2 regions of the Collinsella sp. CLA-ER-H9 genome follow, and region 1 is predicted to be linked to the other one. Evidence: riboswitches for the same ligand, from Rfam matches in the RefSeq annotation. Region 1 holds a riboswitch; the other holds the start of a gene.

Region 1 (3,287 bases):
CCATCTTGTTGGTGAGGAATGCGCCCCAGTAGGTGTTGACGAGCTGGCCCGCGCTATAGGTCGCGAACAGCGCGCCCGCTGTGCCCTCGGAGGTCGACACGCAGTTGGACACGATGCCGCCGTCGAGCGTACGCGCAAAGCCCGCGACGCCCTTGCCGGTCACACTCGTGGAGCAGTTGAGCACGGCACCCTGAACCTTGTTGCCCAGGGGGCCGAACGCCTTGCCGTCCGTCGCCTGCTTCAGTTTGCCGGCAAACGAGATGTTCTGCACCACGCCCGTGGAGGCAACGCCGTCCATGAGCGACTTCACGCCGCCGCCGTTGGCGAAGGTGATGGTGTGGCCCTGTCCATCAAGCGTGCCCGCGAGCATGCCCGTGGGGGCAAAGAACCAGCTGTCATCGATGGTGACGTCGTTGTCGAGAACGTAGTAGGCGTCGGCGTCGGCGGGTTTGAACCTGTTTTTGAGGTCGCTCTGCGAGCTCAGGTGCACTACGTTCTGCGGCTGAGCCACGGGCTCGGTGGGCTTGGGCTTCTCGAGCGCGGCAATGGCATCGGTGAGCGTCTTGGTTGCGGCGTTGACCTCGGCCTGCTTGGCGTCATCGTTGGCGTAGACATCTTGAGCACTCACAAGGGCCTCAGCGAACTTGGACCAGCTCTCGGCCGTGTAGCCGCCCTCGACCTTGGCGCTGGCATCGTCAATCGCAGCCTTGAGGGCATCCTTGTTCACAACAGCCGCAGCGCCGCCCGAAATCAGCACGGGCAAACCGCCCTGCGCAGACCAGGTAAAGCCGGTGGCAGGGACATCGGTGTTGAGCTTATCGACCGAGACCTGGGTCTTGAGCTCGTCGACAGAAATTTTGCTGCCGAAGGAAGAATCGACCTTGTAGCCGCACGCCTGATCGCCCGCAGTGAACAGATTGTTGGCCACGGTGCCAGACTTGTAATATCCAACAAGACCGTGGGCGCAAAAACCCGACATCGATCCGGAAACGTAGGAGTTGATTACAGATCCACCGTTGAGCGTTCCCACCAGGCCACCGTAATCGGCCCAGGAGCCGTCATCGCTCAAAGCCGCCGTCGACCAGCACATCTGCACGGTTCCCGAGCAATTGATCGCAAGGGCGCCCTCATAATCGCCCATGGTTGCCCGGCCCGTCACGCCCAGATTCTGCACCGTACCAGCCACGCTCTTCGCCAGCGTCTTGCCGTTGAGCACGATGCTGTGGCCCTGGCCATCGAGCGTACCGGCCACGGTCTCGATCTGTTGGTCAGCCTCAAGGCTGATATTCGCCGCGAGCTTCACGACAGCCCCGGCCTCGATGGTGGTGGGCAGCTCATCGGCAAAAGAGACCATCACGGTCTCGCCGGCCTTGGCGACGCGCGCGCCGCGTGCCTGCTGAGCATCGGCATCCTCGTCGTCGATGTCCGCCGCGGCAGCAAGGCTCTCATCGGCAGACGGAGCGGCCTCGGAGCTCGCCTCGTCCGCCGATGCCTCGGCGCCTTCAGCACCCGTCTGCTCGTCCGCAGTGAAACTCGACTCGTCGGCATTCTCGGCAGTATCCGCCTGCTGCGAGGCCTGGGCCTGCGCCTGCACAGCGATCTCTGCCACGCCCTCGGCAAATGCCGACGTACCCGGCATCGACCAGACGAGCAGCGCCGAGAAAGCAGCGGCTCCCAGGCGCTTGAGCATAATGTTGTTTCGCGTCACCCGTTCTCCTTCTTTCGCGAACCTGCAATAGAGCCATGGCGAAGAAGGCGGGGCAGGCGATACCCCGGCAGCACAAAGGCGCACGTCAGCCACCCTATCGGCAGCAAAACGCACGCTCAGCAGCACCCCTTGTAGACCGGAATCCAGCGGCAAACAGAGCGGCCCTCGGTTTCGAGAAGAGCGCGGGCAGGTAATCTGACTCGCGGGCGCGCCCGCATACAGTAACCGCCTTGCTCGGGATTCTCACCCGATTCCCCTTTATGCGCTCGCGCGCACCCGTGCTCCGGCTTCTATTTTTAATCGGAGGAAGTGTACGTTACCGCAGGTAAATCGGTCAATGCGCTACACAAAAACCGCCATACCCGAGCCATATGGCTCCCGGATGACCACCTATAGGCAACCCATATCGCCACTAGGCCGCCAACGAACCAAGCCCGCCCGCAAGATTGAGCAGGCCGAATGTCCCCCGTGGGGCTGAGGGGGCCAAATGTACCTGCTAGAAGCCATTTAAGCGTTTTAACAGGGACTTTTGGCCCCCTCAGTCCCACGGGGGCTTTTTGGCCCGCTCATTTTGCTTTAGCTCAAGCAAACGGTCCCGCACGATTACTCGTACGGGACCGTTTTTAGTTAGGGCTGTCGTCTATGACCCGCTCCGGTTAATTCGCACGCTTGCGGATAAGCACGGCCCCCATAACGGCCAGAACTCCAGCCACCGTCAGAAGCGCCACGGTCACCACAGACGAATCACCGGTCTTGGCAAGCCCTCCCTTGGTCGCCTTCTTGGCGGTATCGGTCTTGACGTCCGTCTTCACATCCGTCTTCTGACCGGGCTTCTGCCCAGGCTCCTCCTGCGCAGCCTGCGTCACGGTCACCGTCGCTTCATCGGACGTGGAAACCAGCCCGGCAGCACTCGTCACCTCAACGCGATACACCTTTGAACCGACCTCGGTCGTCGCGGCGACGTACTCAGCCGCCGTCGCGCCGTCGATGGCAGAGAAGTTACCGTCCTCGCCCTTGACGAACCACTGGTAGGTAAGCTGGGCATCCGAGCCATCCACGCTGTCATCAACCGTCGCGGCAACGCTCAGCTTGGCCTCAGCGCCCTGAGCACACGTTACCGACTGCGGCTGAGCCGTGATGCTGGGAGCAACAAAAGCGGACGCGTACATAATCGGGGTCCGGGAGGTTCCATTCTCGGCGTCATAGTCGCTCGGCATAAACGCACTCGAGGTATCTCCCGCATTCACATAGGCGCGCATCTCATCGAGAAGCTTGGCCGCCTTGTTGTAGACCTGTTCGCTCACTGCGGCAAACGCCTTGTTGGCAAGGTCCGTGCGCTGATCGGCAGGGGTCGCCTGCATCAACCCGTCAACAACGTCCTGCTGGGCGATAACCTGCTTCTGAAGGACATCGAGGTAGGCGCGCACGTTCTCACCCATCGAGGCACGGTTGTTGTAGGCGAGCGTGTTGATGTCCATGAAGACGTAGTCGAGGTTCTTGCCGTCCTTTTCGACCAAAGCCTGCGCAACGTCGTCCTTGCGTCCTGTATAAGTGCCGTCCACCGTGTTCCACGCCGGGA
Region 2 (3,287 bases), on a different contig from region 1:
CAACGTCCTTCCTACGTTGACCAGCGAGTTTATCTTGCTTTACAAGGATACGTCGCTGCTCGCTGCCGTGGGCGTGGTCGAGATTGTCATGAACGCCCGCACCATCGTGGCCACGACGGGCTCCATTACGCCGTATGTGGTTGCCGCCCTGTTCTATCTGGTCATTACCCTGCCGCTTGCGCGCTTGGTGAGCGGTCTTGAGGCGAGGCTGCTGGGTACGGCCGAAACCAAAAAGAAGCGTCCCACCAAGAGCGCCGGACAGGTTGTCGCGACGCCCGCCGACCATATCGCTGGTCTGTAAGGAGGTTCTATTATGAGCGAAACCAATAACTCGAACGAGGTCGTCGTCAGCATCAAGAATCTCCAGAAGGCCTTTGGCGATAACGTGGTCCTGCGCGACATCGATCTGGATGTGCACAAGGGTGAGGTCGTTGTGGTTCTGGGCCCCTCGGGCTCGGGCAAATCGACGATGCTTCGTTGCATTAACCGTCTCGAGGAGCCCACGAGTGGCTCGATTGTCGTCGAGGGCGTGGATGTGTGCGCCAAGGGCGTTGACCTCAATAAGGTGCGTACGCACTTGGGCATGGTGTTTCAGCAGTTCAACCTGTTTCCGCATCTGTCGGTCAAAAAGAACGTCATGCTTGCGCAGCAAAAGGTGCTCAAGCGCAGCAAGGAAGAGGCCGAGAAGATCGCCGTCGAGGAGCTCACCAAGGTCGGTCTGGCCGAGCGCATCGATTTTATGCCGAGTCAACTTTCGGGCGGTCAGCAGCAGCGCGTGGCCATCGCCCGGGCCCTGTCGATGAATCCGCACGTGATGCTCTTTGACGAGGCCACGTCAGCGCTTGACCCCGAGCTTGTCCGCGACGTTCTTGGCGTCATGCGCGATCTCGCACGTGACGGTATGACCATGATCGTGGTGACGCACGAGATGGGCTTTGCCCGCGATGTCGCCGACCGCGTGGTCTTTATGGATGGCGGCGTTATTGTGGAAGAGGGCACGCCGAGCGAGGTCTTCGACCATCCCAAGAGCGAGCGCACCAAGGCGTTTTTGGGCAACATCTCGTAGATGATCAGCAGCGTCTCGGAATGAGAGTTTGCTTGAACAGGCGGGGTCGTGGCAATGATGCTGCGGCCCCGTTTTGCATTTCGGATAAAGGTCTCGTCGTTGCCCTGGCGGATTTTCAACCACATTTTCGGTGAATTATGTGTGCGTGATATCGGCGGATGCTCGTTGCTTGGTCTTCCATACAATTACATGCTGTTTGAAAAGAAGCCGGACCATGGGTGCGCTTGGCGCATAAAAGGGAACTGGGTGGGAATCCCAGACAAGGCGGTTACTGTGTGCGGGGCTGTCCCGCGAGTCAGATTACTTGCCCATGGTCTTCTCGTGTCGAGGGTCTTTTGGGAGCCGCTGGATTCCGGTGAGCAGAAGATGACATCATATTTGCTCCAAGCATCCCGTATGCGATGCGGGGGCATTGCCGCATGCTGTCAGGTGCGGGCGTTTCGCTGTGTCCCGTTTCCCTTTACATGGTCGGCCTCGATTCTTATTGGGGTAGTGATCTTCCAGACCAAGGGGGAAAGGATGCTCAACAACATCCGAACAGGTACGAGGAAATTCCTCGTCGTGCTCATGGCGTTTATCTTTGCCAGTTCGAGCACGGGAATGACCGCGTTTGCCGAGGAGGTGAGCACGGGCGTAGCCGCGGCGGCCGATCAGGTCACCGCGGCGGGCGATGCTGGGCAGGGCAGGCCTGATGAAGCTGAGCCTTCTGTCGACGCTGAAACTGGCATGGCAGATGGCGGCAGCACACAGGAGCAGGAAAGCTCCGGTGTTGCCGTGCGGTCTATTGCGTCCGAGGAAACGGTGCCGGCTGCGCAGGTCGAAGAAGCAGGTTCTCTCGCCAAGGTAGTGCACTCGGGCGAGACAGTGGTCGTCAACGATGCGGCCGATATGCCTGAGACCATTGAGGCGGGTGCGATCGTAAAGCTCGGCGCGAATATTTCGATGGGCACTGACCAGCAGATCGAGACCGTTGACGGCACCCTGGATGGCCAGGGCCATACGGTCACCATTAACGGCAAGGCCGTTGCGAATAATGTGACCGGCTCGATTCAGAACCTGGGCGTGACAGGCTCGGTCTCGAGCACCGACAATGTGGGCTCCATTGCCATGAAACTTTCTGGCACCATCCAGATGTGCTGGTCCACGGCGAGCGTGAACCTTAGCGGCTGGGAGGGCTATGCCGGTGGCCTGGTTGGCGGTATGACGTCCGGAAAGATCGTCAATTCCTATTTTGCCGGCTCAGGCGTTGAGATGAACGGTGGCTTGGTCGGTGAGGCTCAGGCCGGATCGCTGTTGAACTGCCTCTATACCGTAGGTTATTCGCCTGCCGAGATTAACTGGCCCGGCTTTAACAAGGGAAACGCGGCTAAAGCCGCCGACCTCTCTTCTGCTGAATCGCTCGCCGTGCTCAATACCGATGTGCCGTCGACTGGCTTTTCCTGGGTGTCCAACGGTGGCCTGCCCTTGCTTGTGAGCGGCTCTGCCCCCGTCGTTGTCAATAAGGACGCGCTCGTCGCGGCTATCACGGCCGCCGAGGCGCTCAATGAGTCAGACTACACAACGGATTCCTGGTCCGCCTTTGCCGCTGCTCTTGCTGACGCCAAAATCGTCAACGATAACGACGATGCATCTCAGTCCGATGTAAATGCGGCGGTCAAGACGCTCAATTCGGCTAAGGACGCCCTCGAGAAGAAGAAGTCGACGGCCCCCGTCGCCCAGCCCGAAAACGTCAAGCACATCTCGTCGCAGGATGACTTCATGTATATGAACGTCAAGGATGCGAGCAACTACTATGTGCTTGATAACGATATCCTGATTGATGACGAATGGTTCTTCGGTCCTTCGGGTGAGCTCAACTGCACGTTTGACGGTCAGGGCCATACCGTTACCTTTAACAACGGCGGTGGCGTTAAGTCGCTGTTCGCGAGTGTCGGCTCTACCGGTGTTGTCCAAAATGTCTCATTCGTCGGTGAACTTAAGCAGGCGGTCGACGGCAAATCGTTCGGTCCGCTCGGGAGCCAGATTAAGGGCGCCGTTATCAACTGCTCTACGTCCGTTACGGGCAAGGGCGTTGTGGGCTTTGGTCGCACGCTCGAAGGCGGCGTGGTCTCTAACTGTGTGTCAACCGCTACGGCTACCGGCGGCGTGCTCTTTTCGAGTTATAGCGCAGGCCAGCTCATCAACACGTACTGGCAGGAGGGCCTTACCAATAAGGCCCAGT

Evidence for each region. A riboswitch is a leader RNA that binds a small molecule or an ion and turns the genes downstream of it on or off. The one in region 1 is predicted to bind cobalamin.
Region 2: linked by a shared signal. The riboswitch ahead of AAAX73_RS07980 (prenyltransferase/squalene oxidase repeat-containing protein) and the one ahead of AAAX73_RS00935 (FIVAR domain-containing protein) in region 1 are both predicted to bind cobalamin.

What each region holds. Positions count from the first base shown of each region.
Region 1 covers NZ_JBBNLV010000001.1:214,568-217,854, forward strand. The annotation lists gene AAAX73_RS00935 (FIVAR domain-containing protein) at 1-1,708, opposite strand, end outside; cobalamin riboswitch at 1,876-2,003, opposite strand; gene AAAX73_RS00940 (C69 family dipeptidase) at 2,365-3,287, opposite strand, start outside.
Region 2 covers NZ_JBBNLV010000014.1:29,811-33,097, forward strand. The annotation lists gene AAAX73_RS07970 (ABC transporter permease subunit) at 1-301, shown strand, start outside; gene AAAX73_RS07975 (amino acid ABC transporter ATP-binding protein) at 314-1,066, shown strand; cobalamin riboswitch at 1,266-1,393, shown strand; gene AAAX73_RS07980 (prenyltransferase/squalene oxidase repeat-containing protein) at 1,586-3,287, shown strand, end outside.